One region of the Paenibacillus sp. FSL R7-0048 genome, then DNA from elsewhere that is predicted to be linked to it. Evidence: predicted binding sites of a transcription regulator. Region 1 holds the regulator's gene; each other region holds the start of a gene.
The links. The regulator LexA, encoded in region 1, represses DNA repair genes until DNA is damaged. The targets are predictions, from matches to a motif close to CGAACATATGTTCG.

Region 1 (8,562 bases):
TTTTCTCAATATCTGCAGCTGGAAGTCCGCGTTCGCGATTGAATTTAATAGTGGACAGTCTTGCTTTTTCCACCTTCAAGTACGGACGACGGAAGAACAATAGCGCTGCCAGCAAATAGTACAGTACTACTCCCAGCCAATTAGCCAGCATGCCATTGCCTTTGGCCTGATCAATAGAACCAACTACCCAAAACATAGTGCCAAGTATCACTAACACTACCGGAAATGCAATGTTGCGACCTTTAAAGACTTCGGCATTCTGGGTAGGAGATTTAGAGGCATAAATCGTATCCTTGCCTTGTTTCTTTCTTTGCTTGTTGATTTGCTGTGTGTTGCGTTGAACCATTCTTTCCCAAGAACGGGCCATGTGCGTTCCCCCTAGTCATCCTGAAATATCTATGAAAAGGAACAGCGAGCTAATGTTTAAGCCCCTTGTTACCTTGTTCATGCTCATCGTTATCTACTACTTCAATAGTATTTAATTGTGCTCGGAAGTTATTGCGGATATTCCCCAGGTAAATTTCACGAAGCTTGGCGCGTTCCGCCACTTCCTCTTGATTAAGGCCTACGCTCTTCTGTTTGCGTGCCAATTCGTTAATTCGCGCGACCAACTCATCAATATTCAATACTTTCCCTCCCCCTATAAATTAATTCTAACTCTGCCATGAGAAAAAGAGCTTGTCAAGGTCTACTCCCTGCAAGCTCTACTGGTCATTCTATTATGTTCTCAGAAAATTAATAAATAGGTAAAGTAAGTATGTCTCCAGCGTTAATTTGACTACTCTTAATCCCACTTGAACGTTTAATTCCTTCTATATAAACAACTGTCTTCATATCAGCAGGTTTATTCTTAAGAGCAATACTCCATAGTGTATCTCCACGTTCAACCACAATCCGCTTCTCTTCCTTCATTATAGTCGTCGATCCTGCAAACACATTTCCCACTACTGTTAGGCCAGAAAATACTAGCACGATAATCAATATTAACTTAATAAAGAAATCTTGACGGAACAACGAAATCATCCCTCCAAGCAAACGTTCCGTTATCTCTTTCACCTTAGCGGAATTACGGGCAACGTCATTATGTCCTAAAGATTCAACCACTGGGGCCTTATCGTAGATGCTGCGGTATGTACTGTATTTTAGCATAATTATCATCCTCCAAACACTTGTTCTTACTTTCGAATTCATAATAACACGAACATGTGTTTTGTTCAATACTATTTCAGAACAATTGTTCTCTTTTTTTCGAGAGACTCAAACGGTTCATTTTATTATCATTCATCTACCATTTTTTAACTCTAGCAGATTAATATTTATAATAGTTAGAACTTATGTTTGTGCGAACGGTAGTTCTATGTTATAATTTTCCCAAACATTACTATATGGGGTTGATTCCAATGTCAAAGATTTCAAGTCGCCAGCTGGCGATCCTGGAATTTATACGAAGCGAAGTCCGCAGCAAGGGTTATCCACCTTCCGTCCGGGAAATTGGAGAAGCTGTTGGCCTTGCTTCCAGCTCCACAGTTCACGGTCATTTGGACCGGCTTGAGAAGAAGGGACTTATTCGTCGAGATCCAACGAAGCCACGTGCAATAGAATTACTAGGCCAAGAGGATTCAGAGAATGTTCACCAATTCGCGCAGACCATCTCACGGATTCCTGTCGTAGGTAAAGTTACCGCCGGGGTACCTATCACTGCTACAGAGAATATCGAAGACTACTTCCCACTTCCTACTCACTATGTAGGTGACAACAAAGTATTTATGCTGTCTGTCATGGGTGATAGTATGGTTGACGCAGGCATTATGAATGGTGACTATGTGATTGTTCGCCAACAACAAACAGCGGACAACGGAGATATCGTTGTAGCCATGACCGAAGAAGATGAAGCAACCGTTAAGACCTTTTACAAGGAACGTGATCATATACGGCTTCAGCCGGAGAATCCAGCTTATGAGCCGCTTCGCCTTAATCGCGTAACTATTCTCGGAAGAGTCATCGGATTGTTTCGAGATATCCACTAAGTATGCACTTCTAACATAAAAGGCTGGTCCGCATATGCGGACCAGCCTTTTTTCTACGTTTTTTTTGCTTTTCCAACCACAAACGAACATTTGTTCTCATTGGCTAAAATGGCCATTTTCTATGAATAACCCTTTAGGCGTTCTGCTCATATCCTAATTAGAAAGGAGTGTTGCGTATAATGCCCAACTACCGAATTATTGTAGATCTGACCCAACGAATGTTATATCTTCTGGACAATGATATTGTGATTAGAGGTTTCCCTGTCGGCATCGGTAAGATGTTAACCCAATCCCCGGTGGGAGAATTCACTATTATTAACAAACAACCCGACCCAGGGGGTCCCTTCGGTGTCTTTTGGATGGGACTGTCTAAACCACACTACGGAATTCATGGAAACAATGACCCTTCCTCCATTGGGAAAGAGGTGTCCCACGGCTGCATCCGGATGTACAACGAGGATGTGTTAGCACTCGCTGCTATTGTCCCAATAGGCACACGAGTAACGATAAGAAATTAAATTCGAATGGAGGCTCGGCAACCCCCAAATCACATTAAAAAATGGGGGTCATTACATAAGTAAGTATTTTTTCATTAGCATACTAGGAGTTTGATGATTATATGTCGAATATTGTTAACAGGATTGCAAATTGAAAAGGATGTGTTTAGTTTGAATAATTCAAAAATTAGAACCCTCGTCGATTTTAAAGTCGATGCACTGGGTAAGCTGTCCGGTTTACTTTTAAATGATGAACAAGCTAGTGGAAAAAAAGTGAATTTGCTCACCTCTTTTGGCAGCATTCAGGGAATCGTCTCTCCAACCGTCTCCAACAAAGAGGATGTATTTGATTTAAAATCGTTGATGGATGATGTAATTGTAGACGAATACATATCTTATTTGGGAGCAGAACACCCTGATAAAAATTTCAGCTATAACTTTGTTGTCCTCAATGACGTTACTGTAAGACCTTATGCAAGTTATGGAACTCCGATCGAATACAAACAGCTGATTGTTTATACTGATCATATCACTGCCTTCAATTTTCTATAGGTTTACATAATCACCTTAAAAAGCACCCTTGCAGCAACCCCCAATTTTGCATCATTTGCAGAATCGGAAGGTTTCTCTGGGTGCTTTTTTTGGGTTAATCGTGAAGCCGATCCTATAATTCCACGAATTCCCCTTTTAAAAGATACTAGTGGGGATCATTCAGGCATATCTTTCAATAAGCAACAATTTGAGTCTAATGAGATAACTAGGAGGTGTGATTATATGCTGATTATCCTGATGTACTTATTTGCTATTTTAGGAGTTGTTTTAATTCTAAGTGCCGCCATTATAAAATTGAAAACGCTATCTGCTTCATCTGAAATTTCTAAGCTAGTTAATGCGACCTCATCTTTTAACATCAGCTTCACCAAAACATTCATTCCCCCCAATCAATCTCACTTGATCGCACTTAACGAGCCTAATAAAAAATTAGCAATTGGCACCAAAAATCCGAAGAGTAACAAAAAAGCAGTAGCAAAGCTATACTCATTTGATAATGTAATGGGATCCGAGATTGTGGTTAACGCACTTACCCTTTCAAAAGTATCCAAAAGACATCAAAACAGCAAAACTACTGCAACAAGTGCAGATATTAATGTCCTTAAGGACACCGATGAAGAAGCTAATGTGATAGAAGAGCTTACGCTTAAAATATATATGAACAGCAAAGAAACGCCTGTGTATTGTATCTCCTTCTTGCCGGGTTTATTGCCTATTCAACAATCCGACAACCAGTACAAGGAAGCTTACTCCCAAGTACAACAATTACATGCACTGTTCAGGTCAATCGTATCTGAATAATTAAGTTGCTTTTTGCGCAATAAGATGTGTGAATTATTTTTCGCAAAAGCCTTTGATGTAGACGCCATATCGCCATACCCCCATTTGTTTTCGACATAAAAAAATCTAAAATTGCACACTAAACCCATCAAACTGGTGAATGCCCGTACCATGTGCTACTACCTTTTGCTCACGTAACTCACGAACCGCTTTTTTGACCTCTTGTAAAATAGATGGATCTAAACCCAGTGTATTATGAGAACCGAATACTTGGGTAACTCCTGGAATTTCCGTAATCTTTTCTAAGGATGCCACTAAATCAACCGGACTAGTCGAAGGGTAAAAGGCATAGATTGGCGTAACGTCATACAATAAATCACCTGTAAACAGATATCCGTTGGCATGATCAAAAAGGCTGATATGACCTGGCGAATGACCTGGTGTGTGGTATATTTCTATTTTACGCCCGCCTATGTCGAGCACATCCCCTTCTTGTAAAAGAGCTGTTGGTTTCCCTTGAAAAGGTATGTAGGTGTTAGGATCAAAGGTTTCAGGAACAGGAAGGCTGATGTCCCGGCTCATATCTTTACGAATCTGGGCAAGGGACAAGCCTTTTATTCCGTTAATCAGCCAATCCGCATCCTCTTTATGTACATAGATTGTCTCGAATTGCCCATGACTGCCAATATGATCTGCATGCACATGCGTAGTTATGACAGCGATAGGTAAATCCGTTAACTGATCCGTTATTCTTTTTATATTATCAATACCTAATCCCGTATCAATTAACGCGGCTTGTTTTTGCCCCAAGAGTAAAAAACAATGCACCTTTTCCCAATGTCCATATTCACTGATTGCATAGGTGGTCGGATCAATTTCCGTTACTGTAAACCAACGATCTTTAATCAATTACGCTCCCCCATTCCATTTTTCCCTTACATGCTCTTCTCCCTTACAATAATCCGCCTGTTCATCCGCTTGATAGATTTCTTGATAGGGCAAAATGTTGATTTTGCCTGAGTCTGGATATTCGCAAATATCTATTCCCTGATTCGTTCGGAGATCCAGATACCTGCATGGTGCATCGGAATGATTATAAAGCTGGTGCGCCCCTTCCGGTCCCATTTCAAAAAATATTACATCCCCTTCAGTAACCTCCGTAAAACCCTCGGGTGTTCTTAACATCGCTTTTCCCGCTAAAATCACAAATATTTCTTCAGCATTTCTATGAAAATGATAAGGAAAAGAATATTTATCAGGATCTAAAGATCTGATATCAAAAACTAAATGCTTGGAGCCCACCATTTCAGCTAACCTTTCACTCGTATGCCAAGCAAACTCTAGGATCGGGGACTGTTTTTGTGTAAAAGAGACCGTATTTTCATTAAAAATCTTCACCATCTGCAACACTCCTCCTTATGTTGTGCGTTCATTTACAACAAATAAAGAATCCCAGCTACAGCTAATGAAATAAGACCACCTAAAGCGGACCAATTCGCTACTTTGTTTTTAGCTTTACGGTCTTGCTTAGATTCCGAATAAAAGTTACCTCTTTGTTGTGTACCTGTCGTGAAGGCTCCAACACATATACCTGAAATTATAAAGAAGCCCAATCCTATGTAAATAAAAATTTGCATGAACTTACTCCTTCCCAGGAAAGAATTAGTTATCTATATATAAGATATTTTAACATTAAATCCCTCTACTACGTGCCATGACTTTCGGACCCAGATGACGCTATTTGCTAATTTTGAGCCTTTGAAGCATGGTTTCGGACTCCAGTGACGTTATTCCTAAGGATGAGGCTCATATTGAGTGTTTTTAATGCCAATAGCGACTATGGAGTCCTTTAGTATCCCAAATGTGAGATAAAGCTCCATATAAGGTCTGTTGGGTCCTATAGCGGGCTGATACGCGAAATTTGCAACCTCAGCAAACGGAAATTGGCGTTCGAATGAAGTAAGGTACCAAAAAAGAAGAAGAAGTGAGCCAACAACCATTTTTTGATTATGGTTATGGCACACCCCTTCTACTCCGCACAACTCCTACGGCTCTGATCACACTTAATTCCTTTCAAGTTCAAGTGTTGCCAGTGAAACCATCACCCAAGGTGCAAACTTATTCGACGAATCCCCCTTAGGATTGTGTATCCGAAAAAGAAAAGCTTCCCCCGCCTGATTCTTCCAGACCATATAATCTTCTATCCCTTTATCACCAGTTGCCTGCAGATATAGTTCAGCAAAACCTAGAGGATGTTCAATTAGTTCCCCGCTATGGTCGTTTGCTTTGCCAATTGCAGAAAGCTCGGTTTGTCCCTGCTGCTTCAAAGCTGTAAGATCGTAATCGGCAGGTAAGTGTTTAATTTCGGCATAATAGGTTGGATCCTCAGTTAATGATAAACGACCAGACTGTGAGTCTAGTGTGAAACCCTGAAAAACATACAGGGAATATCCATCACCTTTCCCAAGTGTACCTTCTTGCCCTGAGACCCCTCCCTCCTGTTCACCAAATGCTTTGGTCTTTGGCCGATCGGATGTTAGAGGATCAGTGGCCTCCGGACTGGCGGACTCCTGCGCCTCCATAGAAGGAGTAGCAGAAGGTTCAGGAGTGCTTGTAGCTTCAACAACTGGCATTGTCGCTGCACTTGACGCTGTAGGTTTTGCCTCGTCTGTTGTTTTATTGTTACTACATGCACCGAGAATTGAGGAAGACAGAAGAATACTAGTAACTGTAGTTAATAATATTTTTTTCATTACGCACCTCCTTATTACTATATTAGTTATTACCCACATGAGTGACGTGTCCTCTTATTCTTCAAACTTTTCTCAATTTTATTGCTACGGATTGAAAAATTTCAAACAATCGACTCGTTCTTATTTACAGCTATGGAGTTGTGCTCGAAATTCAAATTGTTCCCGGACGATTCGGGCACCTACTATCTTAATTAATGCCACCAGATTCCATAAAGTGACCCATGAGATCTTAGTTCTTCTCGGTTTCATAAGGTTAATTGGACTGAGCAAGAGCAAGGTAGACGATACAACAATTAAGTAAAACAAATTCCACAAAACACTTTACTTAACACATTTTCAGAAAAAAATTAAATAGCGACTCACAGCCAACCGCGGGGGGTCTGTAAATCGCCGTTCTCAATGATCTGTAACTCAGGTCTTGTGTCAATACTCTTTGATAAATCCTTTTATAGTCAGAGCGATGCGGGAATATAACCAATGACTGACCATGACTATGTATAATCGTCTATAGAGTTATTTTTTTGATTTATAACTTCTTACTAAATAACTAATACCTTTAAAAATCAAAACCACTAATATCCCGAAAATTATCAAAGTTAATATTAAGTTTGACCAAACTATATCCAAATTCACTCCTCCGTCTCTGCATTTAATTCTTCTATCTCCCATGATATCCCATTATTTATGATAAATGACCAACTTCTTACACATCGAAATTATTAGCCTGTATAATATCCTCGATTAACAAACTGTTTGTAGGCGTTTTATAGGTATATCATAAATGATACTCAAAAGGCCAGCAGGCTGCCTATACAAAAACAAAGTAAACCCTCAATGGCAAAGGCGTTAAAGTTTTATCAGTTTAAGATTACAGTTAGATTACAGTTACTAAAGCGGCACTTAGTCACTAAGCTGCTGATATCACTAAAAGCTAGATTAAATCCACGTTCATCTTCCCTGAGCTGCAGCTCCCACATAGCCCGTTGACTTTGTTGATTCCACAACCGGAGGAGCCCGTAAAAGCATAATAATCCCATCGCTACAAACACTTTAAACCAACAATTTAAGATTCTCAAACCCAACAGGGTTTGGGTCATTGTCATTATATATATTCCTTGCCGGGGATGTCGGTTGTATCTGGCTAGCGTAATGAATCTGTGAACACGTGAAATCATTGGATGGCGACTGGAAAATCATAAGGAAAACCAATTGTGCGCAAACGAATGTATGGATCGATAAGGTATCTTTCACCTGCTCGTTTTGCTGAGCAATTTACTAGAAAATCTATTTCTTACCGTCCACTTTTTTGACTTTGGTCTAATTAAGAAAAAGTAAGAAGTGAGATCATGCTCATACAATCAGTTAGCGAGCATATGATTGTTGATAGAATACTTATAAATTATTGGAGGTTTTGCTAATGTATATGGTGTATCCTTATTGGTTCAGATCTCAATTTGTCCCCATTTGGGCAACTTCAACTCAAGAGGCTCTTGAATTAATGAGGACTTCAGTCCAAGGTGAACGAAATGACGAACTTTTTTATGACCAACTCATTCAACTTGCTCCGAATAAAGAACAAGCTGAAGTTATTACTTCTATTCGGAATGATGAACGTGGGCATAATCTTATGTTTCGACAAATGTACAGAGAATTGACAGGACATGAAGTGACAGGAGTTAGCGACGAAGTCCCTGAACAAGTTAATTCGTATAACAATGGTTTGCAAAAAGCCTTTCAAGGTGAATTGTCAGCGGTTGAAAAGTATCGAAAGATATGGTTCGGTCTTCCGTATGGCGTTTATAAGGATACTTTATATGGCATTATTCTCGATGAGCAAAAGCATGCAGCGAAGTATAATAATTTATTGATACTAAATTCAGCTGCAAATCAGTAGTCATTGTATCGACTGCCCTTCAGAAATACACAACTTTACTTTCATAATATTAAGCGTGT
Region 2 (6,366 bases), 1.4 Mb from region 1:
GTTTGCCAATTCGCCCAAACGGCTTATCTCCTTTTTACATATCTTGTGCTGTAGTCATTAATCATTAGGAGGAATTGAAAATGGGAATGGAACATGGTTGTGGTTGTAACGTAGGTCCGGTAGTAAGTCCAGCATCAGTAGGTCCGGTGTGTAGTCCTTGGACTTCAACAGGAGCAATTCTGGTACTTTTCATCTTGCTGGTTATCATCACTAAAGCTTGCTTATTCTAAGTTAGCTGATGTGCAGTGTAGCCCTATCTGGCGAATGCCAGGTGGGGCTATTCTATTGCCTGGGGCTGGTCAGACAGACCGTTATTTAAACATAAATTCTACCCGGGTTCTGTCTGCATAATCCTCCAGCTGATTGCCAACCCAGCTTCCTGCCCCGCGGTTATCGCTTGGCGTTATGTATTCAATGTCGGCACCAACGCCGCCTTCCTTACACATAGCCATTGGCCATTCATCCCGGTCATATCCCTTTTTAGTGGGAATCCCTTTTAAGGACTCTTTACGGTTCTCTTCAGCCTGCTCTCGGTTAATCGTACATGTGGCGGATTCACCCTTCGCAATGGCATCCTGAATATGTTTGGCGGTCTCAGGATAGCGGTCTGATGGGAAGGTTAGCTGAACAACACTCGAATCGGATGGAGACGAGGGGTCTGTAGGCTCTCCGTTTTGTTCAAACCAGTAACTAGCCAAAGCAAGTAATGCAACAATGATGAGACTGGAGATCCATTTTTTTACTTTCAATTCTGCTCCTCCTTTTTTGGCACTTAAAATAGTATATCTTATATCATAATTCAGTGCGATTTAATATAATTAGGTAAAATAAAGGAGGACGGAACTGGATATGGAGTACATAATTACCATTGAGGATCAGACGCTTATTGCGGCTGCCGAAGATATAATTACCAGGCGTTATGAATGGGGACGGCACCATGTGGGTGCAGCGCTTCGTACTAAAACAGGAGAGATTTTTACAGCGGTACATGTGGAAGCCAGCATGGGGAGGATTACAGTCTGTGCAGAAGCGATGGTGATTGGCAAAGCGATATCCGAAGGTTATAAGGAATTTGATACGATTGTTGCGGTAAGGCATTCTGATCCAGACAGCGAGGGAAAAGAGATTAAAGTAGTTTCTCCCTGCGGCATGTGCCGAGAGTTAATTGCGGATTACGGAATAGACTGCAAGATAATTGTATCGGAGGATGACCGATTAGCTAAATATGAAATCACTGAGCTATTGCCTTTAAGGTACACAAGATAAGAAATAATGAGGAGCCGCGGAGCTCCTTTTTTTTGTTGAGCCGTGAATTTATTCAGCAGTTCCTTATATCGTCCCAACTTATTTTACAACTTCATGTCCATTCGCTGAGTTCATGTCACTATCGTCCCCATACTATAACTTAAAAAGATTTAAAAGGATGGTGAGAATAGATGGAGCAGCGGATTATTCGTCAGATGGTTGATTCAGCATCAAGGTTCGTGGGCGATGTGCAGTGGCAGATGGCTTTTCGCAGATTACAAATGGCTCCGGCGGATTCGGGGCTGTCGTCCTCGGCTCAGCTATTGCTGAATACCCTCTATTACTTGCAGGGAAAGGGTGTGATAAGCGGCCAACATGATTATTTGGAAAGTGCAGACGAGCTCATGGAGAAGCTTAAAAATACGAGTGGGCAATATGCTGCGCTTCATGGCTACGAGCTGGGCGCAATCAATAATCAGTCACAGGCTCTAATTGACAATCAACGGAATTGGGTCGTCAGCAGTGCGATACGCTGGTCTAGGGCCGGTGGGATCGTAACGATGTGTTATCACGCTGCATTACCGGGGACAGCGCCAACTTGGGGGAATGTAAATACGAGCCTAAACAATGCTGATTTTGATAAATATATAACCCCAGGTACCACCCAGTATAATGCTCTGTTAGCTGATCTGGATAAGATAGCCCTGTCGCTGAAAAAGCTTAATGACGCAGGGGTTCCTGTACTTTGGCGGCCGTATCATGAAATGAATGGTGGATGGTTTTGGTGGGGGCAAAAGAGCAATTACGCTGCATTGTGGAACCTTATGTTCGATCGTTTTACCAATTATCATAAGCTGCATAATTTATTGTGGGTTTGGAGTCCAAATGCAAAAAATCAGTGGTGTGATGAGCCGGCAGAATACTATCCGGGCAGTGATAAGGTAGATGTGCTGGCGCTCGACATTTATGACGCGGATTTCAAGATTAGTCATTATGATAATTTATGGGATCTGGGTCGTGGCAAGCTGATTGCGATTGGTGAGAATGGAGAGCTTCCGTCTGCTGAACTGTTGTCCAAAACACAGCCCAAATGGTCTTATCAGCTGACCTGGGGGAAACTCCTCTATGAGAAGAATACCGATGCTGTGATAAAAGCTTTTATGAACGATAAAATGGTATTCACACGAGAGGAGTATGCTGCTGAGGCCGCCGCTTTCGCTGCTATCGGGGATAGTGTGCTGGAGAGTGGACTCTGTGGCCAATATTACAATAACATGACGCTTAGCGGCACGCCTGCACTGTTGCGTACGGATGCCAATATTAACTTTTCATGGAGACAAGGTTCGCCTGATCCTGCCATTCGTGTAGATGCGTTCTCTGTGCGGTGGAGTGGGAAGCTGACGGCTGCTTTTAGCGAGGTGTATACCATTTATTCCTACTCTGATGATGGGATACGGGTATGGATTGATGGCGGGCTAGTCATTGATAGTTGGGTGAATCAGAGCGGCCAGGAACGAAAAGGGAGCATAAACCTGATTGCAGGTAAGCCGTATGAAATAAAGGTGGAGTATTATGAGAATGCGGGCGACGCCCGGGTTGTTTTGCAGTGGGAGAGTCCGAGCCAGATCAAGGGGGTTATCCCAGCGGGGGCATTTTATCTTCCATAAAAAGAGTACTTCAAGTGTGCAAGCGCAAGCAAAAAGCCCCGGTTTTCCGGGGCCTTTTTACGTATGAACGTCTTAAATTTGCTCGCGGTAGCTAATGTTGTTGGCGATCTTCTCGTCACGAACGGCTTTGCGCAGAACATCTTTGACGGTTTGGGCATCATGGATTTTTCGAAAAAGAAGCTGAGGCGCTGAGGCATCATCAGAAAATACAGTTAATGATCCAATGCCAAGCATCCGGTCCATGATAGACTGTTTTACGGATAAATCGCGTACGCGCAGCAATTCGATTTCTTCAACATTTTTACCGATAAGTCCGGTCTTTACCATAATACGCTGACTTGTAATGGTATATGAAGTTGTGTTAAGTCCTACGATTCCTTTGAGTCGATCCGAGATGCCGGCAGGTTTGCCTTTCCAGAGCACGACTTCTTGAATGACATGATTATCTACTGCTGGTCGATGAGCGGTTACTGGAGCGGTACCGTCAAGGCTGGTTCCACATTCTCCACAAAATTTAGCGCCCTGCTTGTATTCCGCTCCACAGGTGGTGCAATAAGGCATAAATACTCTCCTTTCCTGATCACAATTAAAATAATTATAACATAACAGTCATTTTACATATATTTCATTTGCGCTTTACACAAACCGACATTATCCTGTTAAGTGGAGGGATAAATAATGAAAAAAGCTTTACTAATAGGAATGCTGATGATGACTGTCATCCTTAGCGCCTGCAGCAATAATTCAACTTCATCGGCACCTGCCACGGAGGAAGAAGTGCAGGAAACCGTGCAAAACTTCTACAATGAAATGTCTAAACTTGAAGAGTCAGGAAAAACTTCTTTAGCGGAGTTCAACGAAGCCATTGCGGGTTATTCAGCAGGAGAACTCACGGACAAGCAGTTGGAGAAGAAAATTAAGCAATTCCAGAGTACCGCAACTGATTTATCGAATCAAGCCGAGAAAGTAAAAATTTCCTCCAGCTTGCCTGAAGACATTCGTAAGTTGCTCGAAGAGTCTAAAGTTGCCTTTGAAAGTGCTTATTCTTTAAAAGAAGAGGCCTCTCAAGGCGCTGATTCCGCAAACGTTACGGCTGAGCAATTTAATGAATTGAATCAGAACGCTGATGTAGCGATGTTATTCGGTATTTCCAAGCTTAACGAGGCAAGAGAAGCAACAGGACTTATAGACTCCGAAGGTCAGGCTACCTCAGAGTCTGGGGACGTTGTTCAAGAATAAATCAAATCAGGCGCTGCGCAGTTTATCTGTCAGCGTCTTTTTGCTGCGAATTTTAGCTTGAATAGATATACATTAATATATATCTTTTGAATAAAGAGTGACCCTTAAAAAGGTATCTTTTTCCTGATTATTGATTAATATGCGAAGATGCGGATATAATACAAACATACGTTCGTGTTGAGAGGAATAGATATATAATTAAGGAGGGGTTACCATGGGCAAAAAGCTGGAGAAAAACGGGCTGTGGGAAAGCAGCCGCATGATGCTGCCGGAGCATAAGATACGAATTATAAGAGATGAACGGGAAACGCTGCGCCGCATCAAGCCTATTCTGGATGAGCAGAAGCTGGAGGAGATTGAATGTACACTGGCTTTGTCGTTGCGGAGTCATGTACGAGTGACAGTTGTTCTTTTTGACCCTTTTGAAAATACTATGTTAAGTGGTTTTGTGACTTCCATTCACACCCACTCGCGTGAGTTTAAGCTGCAGTGGGCGGAGGAATGGAAGTGGATCGATGTGGATGATATTGTCGAGGTCTACATCGTTTAATGCTGAGAGCCGTTGCCTTCGCTTTTCTCATAAGCGATTAAGGTAACGGTAGGATTACCGGTCAGATGTGCAATGGAAGCTTCAGCATTCCGAATAATTTCCAGTGCTTCTTCCTGTTCACTAAGGGCTGCAACTTTATAGCTATCGCTATGAATATCCATATGTCTCCCACCTTTCGTTAAATATTTTGTCCTTTTTTGTGGAAATCATCCTAAAGGGGACAGGGGTACAGGCAAATAGGGCAGCGTCATCATTGAATATACCAAAGGGGTGATTCTATGCTGACTTTGGAGCAATTGAGGGAAAAATCCGCGGCGCGTCTGGTCGGGCTTCATCCTGTCTTGGCGGCAGGTGCGAATGTTTTGATTCAGCAAAGCCATGCGAGAGGAGTCCCTATCGTTATTACTCAGGGTCTACGGACCATTGCTGAGCAAAATGCTTTGTATGCGCAGGGTAGAAGCAAACCAGGACCGATAGTTACCAACGCTAAAGGCGGTACCAGCTATCATAATTATGGTCTTGCGTTTGATTTTGCGCTTTTGCTGCCGAATGGCACTAGCCTTTCTTGGGATATCAATCGTGATGGTGATAAGGATAAGACAGCGGATTGGCAAGAGGTTGTACAGGAGGCTAAGCGGCTTGGTTTAGAATGGGGCGGGGACTGGACCTCTTTTAAAGATTATTCACATCTGCAAATGACTTTCGGATTAACTATAGATCAACTTCGGGCAGGTAAACGTCCAACGACGGACCAAGCCAAAGAGGCTTTAAAAAAGATTACCGGAGGGGATGATCAAGTGAACAAAGACGTTACAGTGACCATTAACCTAAACGGCCGCAAGCTTACCGATGGCGTTCTTGATACCGGAATAACCTATGTGCCCATACGTGCGCTGGCTGAGGCGCTTGGAGCAAAGGTTACTTATGATGCTGTGACTAAGACAGTTAATGTAGTAAAAGAGTAAAACCACCATGCATAGACAGTGTCGTCCAAGGGGAAATTATCAGTGATAACTAACCTTAAAGGGAGGCATAACACTGTGAACAAGCTGATAACAAGCCTTGCATGCGGTACTGTATTATCAATGAGTCTAATGGGAGCTAGCTATGCATCAAATGCCGTGGGATCAGCAGCATTGGGCGGTATCCCCGCCGCGAATACCGGGATGGATGGGACTGCGGAACACACTCGGATGATGAACACGGAAGGCAATTTAATGAACGGCACCACGGGAACAATGAATCAGCATGAGAGCATTATGAAAGACAAGATCCGCATCGATGATAATTACAGACCTAACAACTACAACACCAATAACTACAATGACACCCGGAACAACTACAGAACCAACAGCACTGTCAACCCGGCAACCAACACCACACAGACCGGCAAATACCGTGCAACTAGTACAACAACGAATGCTGCAACTAACAAAGGATCTAACTGGGGCTGGCTCGGTCTGCTTGGACTTTTGGGACTTGCCGGAATGAGAAGCAGAAGTGACGAGCGTAGATAATCCGCGTTTATAATAACCCGTATCGGTTCTGGCTGAACGGGTTATTTTTATTGTGAATAAAATTTTTTTGAAAAAGGATTGCGCGTTATCGATATTCATGATATTATATTTCTTGTCGCGTTATATGTGAACAACGTATGAAGCTTCA
Region 3 (8,562 bases), 1.2 Mb from region 1:
TCCTCATGCAAAATCCCCCGATTATAAATCAATACATCCCCTTTTTTTGCAGTATAGGCCTTACCATCAATCACAAACGAACCGATTCCGCCTTCAATAAAAATAACTTCATGCAAATCTTCATGCTTATGAAGCGCAAATTTCCACTCCGGGTTGTCGCTTAACTTACCAGCGTAAATCAGCTTGCTGTTGTAGGCGAAAGAAGTATGGGTTAATAATAAGTCGTTGCTCTCGCGCATAAGACACCTACTTTCAAACATTATTGATTGGATGACATTATAATGACAAGATATATCATATTTTACCGAAAGACAACAACAACCTTTATTGTTCCCCGTTCGGTTCATTTGTAAAATTGATATGAGGATAAGAAGAGATTTTAAGCGAATGGATGTGGTGACATATTGATACTTGACCACGGCGCGGTTCGCCATACCTGGGAAGAGAAAGGATACGTGCACATGCGAAAAGCAGTTCCGTTTTTCTACGTGTTGCGTTTTGAAGCGTGGAGACAAATGGAGAGTCAGCCATTGACGGGTTCCTTGAATCATCATCAGTATATCTGGGACATCCGGTCTATGCCACGGATATATTCGGCATTTGCCGTTATCTTGAATACTCCCGCTATCTGGGTGGAGTTTTGCAGTGCGAAATCGACGGGTATCCTAGACTCTTGTCCGTTAATATAGACGGAAGCAGTATTAACATGCAAGATGGAAATCGAATTTTAGCTCTTGAAGCCAACCTGGCTGATTTAATTATTATTGACCAGCGGCGATTGCGGATTACGAGTTATACGGATAGAGATTGGTTCCCCCTAAGGTATATTCCGGCTCAAGAGAACAATCATGCCTTGATCAAACAGCGGGAGCAGCAATATCTCGAGGGGCAACATCCCCCGGCTTTTCTTACTGAACTTGGTCAACAATTGCTCGGCCACCATCAGTGGGGAACAGAGAAACAATAGAGTGAAGGAGGAGATAAAATGTGGGTTTTACTAGGGTTGCTGATCTGGACGTTTCTTTGCAGTACGATTCTGATATCCGCCAGCTATGCTATATCACTTGATGACAAAACATCCCAGATATAAGTTCAAAAGATCGATCTATTAAGCAATATATATAATAATTATGTATCACTTGGATCATAAACAAGTTGGATAAGCTGGAGGTTAAAGACCTCCTGAATTTCGAGGACTAAGGACTTAATTCAGCAGTTAAATCCGGATACTATCAATGTGGCTAAAGGCGGAGCTTCCGTGATGCTTCTCATTAAAGATATTGAGAAATCTCATGTATTTACTGCAGGAGATGTACTGCTTGGCAATGTCTCCAAGAGGGGGATTGGATTGTTATAGCCGGAAGCGGCGAAGTTAGAACGGAAACGCTTGCCAATGCCAACTGGCCTTGCGAGAATGAGAAGTCTCCATCGTGGGGATGTTTTTATTCTGATAAGAGATCTTGATAGCGTTAACTGTTAAATCTAATGTGAATTATCAAGTTACCCCTAAGGGCTTCGATAGAGGAATCAATATGCAGTAGGTACATGTTTTACGGTCCAAAATATAGATATTAACCAATAATTCAATAGGTGAGATATTCCGTTTAAACGGAATATTTCACTATTTTTTGTTATAAATTACCTTTCAAGTAGAACAACAGAAGCCTGATGCTATTAATATTTCTGCTATTTTCTCCTCATTCTGTGCACTACAAATGCTTGCAGGAGGAAGACTAAAGGTTGGAAAGGAATACCAGTCATATGTATAGCGTTTGCGAATGCCATTAATCTTAATCAAAGTCAAAAAGATGATCGCCATGAATGTAATGGAATGGTACGGTACTTAAGAAGCTTGGGGTAGAATTACCCAGCAGGCCGAGCTTGCTGCTAAGACAAAGACTGTATACTCGTTGTGAGTTACAGTCTTTGTTTTTGTGTAATCAAAATTCATTTTAGCCATTTCGAGAGTACTTAGCTACTACTGATGTAAGTTATCATTTAATAAATTTATAACGCCACCACTGAGCAATATATGCAAGTGATACTAAGTTAATCATTGATAAAAGATGTTCGCATATATATAATACAAACAAATGTTCTTTTATAGGTGTTTGCTAGACTTACTGTACAAATTATCAGGAGGATAATAGATGAAAAGAAAAATAGATGGGGATTTATTGGATAAAGAAAATATTATATTACGTACAAAACCTAAACTTACTAGGGTTCAATTACTAGTGATAAAAAGTGCCATAAATAAGTCTATTGAAGATCATAGTCCATTATGGTTAAAAGTATTTTATCCTAATTATGATAGAGTGCTACACGGTATCGTAATGACTGTAGATTATCAGTTACAACGAATTGAATTGAGAACTATTGGAGATCAATCAGAATGGATAAAAATAGAGGATATCTTAAACGTAATTGAATCGAAGGGCTAGGCCTTAGTTTGTAATTTTGGGTTGATATAGAATTGTAGTTGAAGCAACTGAAGATGATGATTTGACATTAATGGTAGGTGATTAAATGGGTGAAATAGTGAAAAATCAACATTATATTCCACAGAATGTTCTTAAACATTTTGCTGATAAGGGTAAAGTTTCTGAAGTGTTGGTTGAAAAAAAATGCCGATCCGTACCAAATCCCTTATCGAAATTCTATGTCAGAACGCTTTACAAATGAGCATTCACAATTAGCGACCAACGCAATAGAAAACTTTTTTCAAAAAATTGAGGATGACTTTGGGCCAGCTATTGTTGAAGTATTACGTTTACTAAGGCAGGTTGATTGTGGTGAGGGGAAATTAAGTAGTGTTGAAGAGTATATCCGTTCCTACCTTAATGCAATAATAATTTATTACTATCGAAGTGGTGCGTTATTGTATGAATTTGAACATGAGACTACAAGTAAAGAGAATCGGATTTCAACGATGCTTAACAAATTATCGAATACGAATTACATAAACAATCTTAGCGAAACTATCAGAAAATATTATGATTTTGCTATTATTAGAAGCAAATCTGGGAATTTCTTAATCAGCGATCAGTACATCTCTACAGCTGCATTAAGAATTAAAAGTAGATTCTCTGATATTAGTAATAGACATTTAGGACTTATTGAGGTTCTAATATTAGTACCTCTTTCCAATGAGTATTATGCAATTTTCTATCATGGACATAAACCAGAATATATTCGACCTCAATCCATAAATTATCTTACTGACGAACAAGTACTCGAAATTAACAAAGTTATCATAAATAATTCCTATAAAAAATGTGTTGGGAAAGAAAAGAGTACACTTCAAGAGGCCCTACCTTATTTTGAATGGCGATCTCCTTCTGCAATTTATATTGGCCACAACTCTGGCAAAGTAAGTGGATCAACACTAAAAAATGAAGTCTTCTTTTATGAGAAGGAGAAGAGAGCTTGGGAGCTTTTTACTGATCCTATGCATTTTAGAGACTTCAATAATTTGGGCAGAAATGACTATTGTGGTTGTGGGAGTAATAAAAAGTTTAAGCTATGCTGTTTTGAATATTATGTGGAAGTCAAACGAATATGGAGAACTATTAATGATAAAAATCTAGTATTTAAAATCGGAGTACATCCACGTGCGCAAGTTGAAGAAAGTATATTTTCATTTTGAGTTGAGAAAAGTGAAATCAAGTATACTTTTATTGATAGGCGTAAGTTTATGGTTCTGATCTTTTAATTAAGCGTTGAGTTTTATGATCTTATACCTATTTGAGCATTTTGCATAATTCAATTTTCGATTCTAAGGTCGTAGTCTAACCACTTCCAAAGCCCCGTTTTGTGATTTCGGTTATAAATGGTCAGACGGGCAGAATTTCGGAGAATCATAAATTTTAAGCGGCGTTTTGGACTCGTTGCTTCGCAATGGCAAGTGCAGCAGCAAGTAACACAATCGCATTTAAATATTGGTGGGTTGTTACCTTTTGAATCCCCCAGACATGGAGCTGGTCTGCGGTTAAATAGGTCTTCATTCGAGAATTACAGCGTTCTACACTGGTCCGTTTATTGTAAAGCTCCTTCCAGCCTCGGCTTTCTCGATGCGGTAGAGCGTAACGTCTAAGATCCGTTTGGCTGTCAACTTTGACCACCATTCCATAATTAGAGGACGAACAAGCGGCCATGCCTAAAGGACAATTCACATGTCCTGTCGCATGTGGACAACGGAATTTCAAAGATGTCTTCTCTTGCCCCCAATACGTCATGGGAAAGCCCATCGAACAACAGGGCGTACCTTTGCGCGTAATTCCTGCTGGCGGTTCCTTTTCATTCCGTGGATTCAGCGGAATAATGGCTTGTGCCTTGACGTTCCGGGCTCCCTCGTAGTTTTTCATTTGGTCGTAGCCCGCATCCAGCATGAAGAATTTCACTTTGGATTTTGCAGCAGCCAGCGTCGTGAGTGCAGGCCCTTCGTCTCCGTCGTTCACATGGGCAGGGGTTACCTTCAGTGCCATCGGAAGTTCACTTTTGGCATCGACGGCCAGATGCAGCTTATAGCCAAACCACTTGATTTTATTGCCGAAGGTGTCAAACTTTGCACCCCAGTTGGCATTGCCAGTGAGCTCGCTTTTTCGCTTGGGTTCTTTTTTCTCGTAAGCGTGAATGGATGCGCTGTCGATGGCGACATGAGTGCCGTCGATGATTCCAGCTTCTTGGCACTGAGTCACAAGATCCTCAAACAACTGCTGGGCAAGGCTTTTCTGAGTCAACTCGGTAAAAACCCGGCTTAGAGTGGAAATCGAAGGGGCAGGGATGTCTAGCCGAAGTCCACATTGGTAACGGAAACGAAGGTCAAACTCCAGTCTGCGTGCGAGGCCAGTGAACGTATCGATGTTCTCCAAGGGAGCCGCGAGTAAGGCACGAAGAATGCCTTGCCGACAGTGCCCCTCCGCTCCTCGGGGTGAAGGTTTTCTCAATTCTCTCGCATAAGGACGCAGGTCGAGAGCGCTGAAAAAGATGGGAAGACGTTCTTTGGAATCCATTTTTTGAAGCTCTTCAAAGGAAAATAGACTTTCTTGGAGAATATACAAAGGGGGCTTCCTCCTCTTGAGTGTTTTGGTTTCGTCACCAAAAAACTTCTCCAAGTTGGGGTGAAGTCCTTTTTTATATCCAAAATTCCTTTGTGTAGCAAGGACTTAGATTAATGCAAAATGCTCAAATACATGCCCTGCTTAATTTTCTTCCGCATTTCCCTTGCGAATCTGAAATCTTCCTTATAACGAATGGGTAGGGTCCATAGATTGTCCCCTTACCGTCTTTGGAAGTGAAATGAGCAGGATCGTAAGGCTCTGCTCATATTTTTCTGCTAACATTTTTGCTAACATGGCTGCATATCCAAATATCTGAACGCAGAGAGTGTGGAACACAAAAAAGGTTCTGTATATCTGGGAATCACATTCAAACACACAGGACTCAGGGTAATAACACTCCTTTTCAGAGCTTGTCTAATCACAAGCTCTGGAGGGAGTTTTTTAATATGTAAGATTTCATGAACCGCCGTATATCAAACGGTACGTACAGTGAAATGAGAGATCCGAGCCCATTGATTACTGTCGAATAACATCTTAATTTGTTGTATTATTGATTAATCTAGTTTTCAAGAACCAAGGAGGGTTAAAGTTTGCTTACACTGAGAAGAGCCGACCCGGGTCAAAGTAAAAAGCTCAGTCTTACATCGCTGCTTACGGGCTTGGTTACGCTGGTGGTTCTACTAACCTCAAGCATCCTTCTGATTGGCTCTTACGAGTCCAAAAAACAGTCCTTGATGGAGACTACACTCCATCTGAATTACTACAACGCTGACCGAATGACCAAAACAATGGATTCCTTATTTCAGTCCATGCGCAGCAGTTTGGAATACAGTGCTGACACACTCTCCGATGACGAAACCTCAACGCCGAAGCAAGTGGATGATAATTTGGAACTGATGCGCAATAGTAGCAATTACTTCAATTCTATCGCCGTGCTCGATGCCGACGGGCTGATCCGCAATGTAGTACCGGCTAGTTTGGGGTCAGTAGGAAACCATATTACTTCTAAGGTCGGTTTGGAAGCTCTGGCGTTAAAAAAACCTTACATATCCTCCCCCTACATGACCCAAACCACCAATAGACTAATCGTTTTTATGAGTCAGCCGATTTTTAGCAAGAATGGTACATATCGCGGTATTTTGAGCGGCACATTTTATCTGCAGGAGAACAATATTTTGTCTATGATTTTTGGCGACAATAACGTGGACGATTCTGGCTCCTATTATTATATTGTGGATTCCAGCGGGCATCTGTTGTACCACCCGGATAAGCAGCTCATTGGGGAGGATGTCAGCAATAACAAGGTTGTGCAGAAACTCATGAATGGGGAGAGTGGGGAACAGCAAGTGCGTAACACCCGTGACGTTGAAATGCTTGCCGGATACTCCAGCGTTCCAGCCAACGGATGGGGAATTGTGGTCGTTTCGCCGATTAGTGTCATCCATCATCAACTGATGGGGCACCTTCGGACCATTCTCTGGTATTCGTTGTTTCCGTTCATTATCCTCCTGATGGGCGTCATTCTCGTAGCACGCAAGCTGGCCCGGCCTTTTGTGTACCTGGCAAATCTGGTGAGCAGGATGGGCAAGGAGAAGATTGAATTGCCAGAAGCGAAGCCGCAATGGAGCCGAGAGGCAGATCTGCTGACCAAGGCTGTGTTGCTTGCCGTGACGGATATTCAGAAGCAGACGGATCAACTGACCCAAGAGGCTACGACGGATGCTCTGACCGGTTTAATGAACCGGAGATCGTTAGAGTATACGATGAGTCAGTGGATTGACTCAGGACAACCGTTTTCGCTCATTGTACTGGATGTAGACAAATTCAAACTCGTGAACGACACTTACGGTCATCTCATCGGCGACGAAGTGCTGAAACATGTAGCCAAAGTTATAGTTACCTCGGTTCGTCCAGACGATGTTTGCTACCGCTACGGCGGTGAAGAGTTCATCATCTTGCTAGCCCACACAAGACCTGAGGAAGCTTTCATCATAGCTGAAAGAGTCCGGCGGGCAATGGAACAAAGCAGGGGGCCAATCGAGACACAGGTTACAATCTCTCTAGGAATCGCCCATTATCCTTTTCATACATTGGAGCGGGAGGGGCTGCTGGAGAAGGCGGATCAGGCGTTATACTTGGCCAAGAGCAGGGGAAGAAACCAGACTATGGTCGCTGATGTTTGAAACAATGGCTCGAAATATAGAAGCATATAAACCTCCTTTGCTATATCTGACTAAATCAGATGAAGTAGAAGGAGGTTTTGTCAATGGCTATACGTTTAACAAAAGTTAAAAAGGCAGCAATAGCAATAATGGAAGAAGCATTAAACAGTCTATCAATTAGAAGAAAGCGAATAACCTCAATGAACAAGCAGTCCTTGATTACCCATACATATCAATCTACGTTTCAAACATCTACCCGACACTACAGAATCAGATGATGAGTTTAGCCGTCAACTACGCTCATTTGCGCATATCCTGTTGTGCTGTACGTGCTAGCCCGAGCCCCATATGCAGTGTTTGAATTCAGTTTAGTGAGATATAGTTTTCCACCTTGCGGTAAGTTATTTGCATAACCTACATCCGAACCAGTGTTAAGATTTGTGAAACCGGCATTATAGCTTGTCCCTGGTAAAGAATCACCTATCATTGTGACTCTATTAGCGCTGGAATAAAAGGTGTAAAACGGTAGTGACGCTCCAGAATTTGAGGGTTCAAATAAGTAGACAAACCCAACATAATTCGCGGCTAGGGTATGAAAATCATAAGTTTGAGGCTTAGTTAACTGTTCTTTTCGTACATCTTCTTTCAATTTAGGAACATCCCAACCTGGAAAAAGGTCCGAAAATTCTGGAAGTTCTACTAACATTCCATCGGGCAACTCATAGCCAACCTGACCATCAACAGTCCAAGAAGTACTGTATATTATAGAATTCCTTGCATTCAAGATGTCGTCTTTCCATTCCGTAGGAGCTGCGTCAACATCCTGATAAGCGAGCTTCTCTTCCGACAGGGAAGCGAAGTAGTTCTGCTGATTACTTGCAAGCGCAAAGCTTGGAGTGAGGAGGAGGAGGAGAGCCAGGGCCGAGAAAACAAAGAGAGATTTCTTTTTCATTAATTAGTAGCCTCCATTCTAAAATTGGGAATTTGGTTTTTCGTTCAACGTGAAAGTATTCGTTAATTGTTCATCGGAATTGCCTCCGTTTCATTAGTGTTAAACTATGAAAATGCTTCTTCATAATATATATGTCTTAATGTATCGAATTGGGGACAAAGATTTTCAAAAATATCCCAATATTGTTTTTGTGGGTGATAAATAGGATAAAATATTTCTATTTTATAGATTTGACATGAATTCAAGACAAATGTAGAATATCATTGTAGACAGTTGTCTTAAAGGAGTTGATTAATAGAAATAATGAGAAAATTGCCAGATGCAGAGTTTGATATCATGAAAGTTGTGTGGGCCAATGATTCACCTATAACGACTAATGTTATTA

Region 2: the regulator LexA is predicted to act here: its motif matches at 4,313-4,326, upstream of NSQ91_RS24125 (YolD-like family protein).
Region 3: the regulator LexA is predicted to act here: its motif matches at 2,087-2,100, upstream of NSQ91_RS23535 (YolD-like family protein).

Annotation. Positions count from the first base shown of each region.
Region 1 is NZ_JBBORF010000001.1:4,025,989-4,034,550, forward strand. Features, by position in the region: gene NSQ91_RS17980 (hypothetical protein) at 1-367, opposite strand, end outside; gene NSQ91_RS17985 (DUF896 domain-containing protein) at 417-626, opposite strand; gene NSQ91_RS17990 (LysM peptidoglycan-binding domain-containing protein) at 736-1,149, opposite strand; gene lexA (transcriptional repressor LexA) at 1,401-2,027, shown strand; gene NSQ91_RS18000 (L,D-transpeptidase) at 2,207-2,545, shown strand; gene NSQ91_RS18005 (hypothetical protein) at 2,696-3,076, shown strand; gene NSQ91_RS18010 (hypothetical protein) at 3,299-3,877, shown strand; gene NSQ91_RS18015 (MBL fold metallo-hydrolase) at 3,983-4,765, opposite strand; gene NSQ91_RS18020 (cupin domain-containing protein) at 4,766-5,257, opposite strand; gene NSQ91_RS18025 (DUF5316 domain-containing protein) at 5,290-5,493, opposite strand; gene NSQ91_RS18030 (hypothetical protein) at 5,920-6,609, opposite strand; gene NSQ91_RS18035 (ferritin-like domain-containing protein) at 8,027-8,503, shown strand.
Region 2 is NZ_JBBORF010000001.1:5,432,412-5,438,777, reverse strand. Features, by position in the region: gene NSQ91_RS24155 (hypothetical protein) at 81-230, shown strand; gene NSQ91_RS24150 (NucA/NucB deoxyribonuclease domain-containing protein) at 312-749, opposite strand; gene NSQ91_RS24145 (cytidine deaminase) at 850-1,266, shown strand; gene NSQ91_RS24140 (glycosyl hydrolase) at 1,437-2,912, shown strand; gene NSQ91_RS24135 (PH domain-containing protein) at 2,985-3,473, opposite strand; gene NSQ91_RS24130 (hypothetical protein) at 3,591-4,151, shown strand; gene NSQ91_RS24125 (YolD-like family protein) at 4,366-4,701, shown strand; gene NSQ91_RS24120 (hypothetical protein) at 4,698-4,862, opposite strand; gene NSQ91_RS24115 (M15 family metallopeptidase) at 4,980-5,666, shown strand; gene NSQ91_RS24110 (WGxxGxxG-CTERM domain-containing protein) at 5,742-6,218, shown strand.
Region 3 is NZ_JBBORF010000001.1:5,275,083-5,283,644, reverse strand. Features, by position in the region: gene NSQ91_RS23545 (AraC family transcriptional regulator) at 1-239, opposite strand, end outside; gene NSQ91_RS23540 (hypothetical protein) at 506-967, shown strand; gene NSQ91_RS23535 (YolD-like family protein) at 2,151-2,444, shown strand; gene NSQ91_RS23530 (DUF4238 domain-containing protein) at 2,618-3,649, shown strand; gene NSQ91_RS23525 (transposase) at 3,870-5,063, opposite strand; gene NSQ91_RS23520 (sensor domain-containing diguanylate cyclase) at 5,654-7,246, shown strand; gene NSQ91_RS23515 (hypothetical protein) at 7,509-8,177, opposite strand; gene NSQ91_RS23510 (BlaI/MecI/CopY family transcriptional regulator) at 8,481-8,562, shown strand, end outside.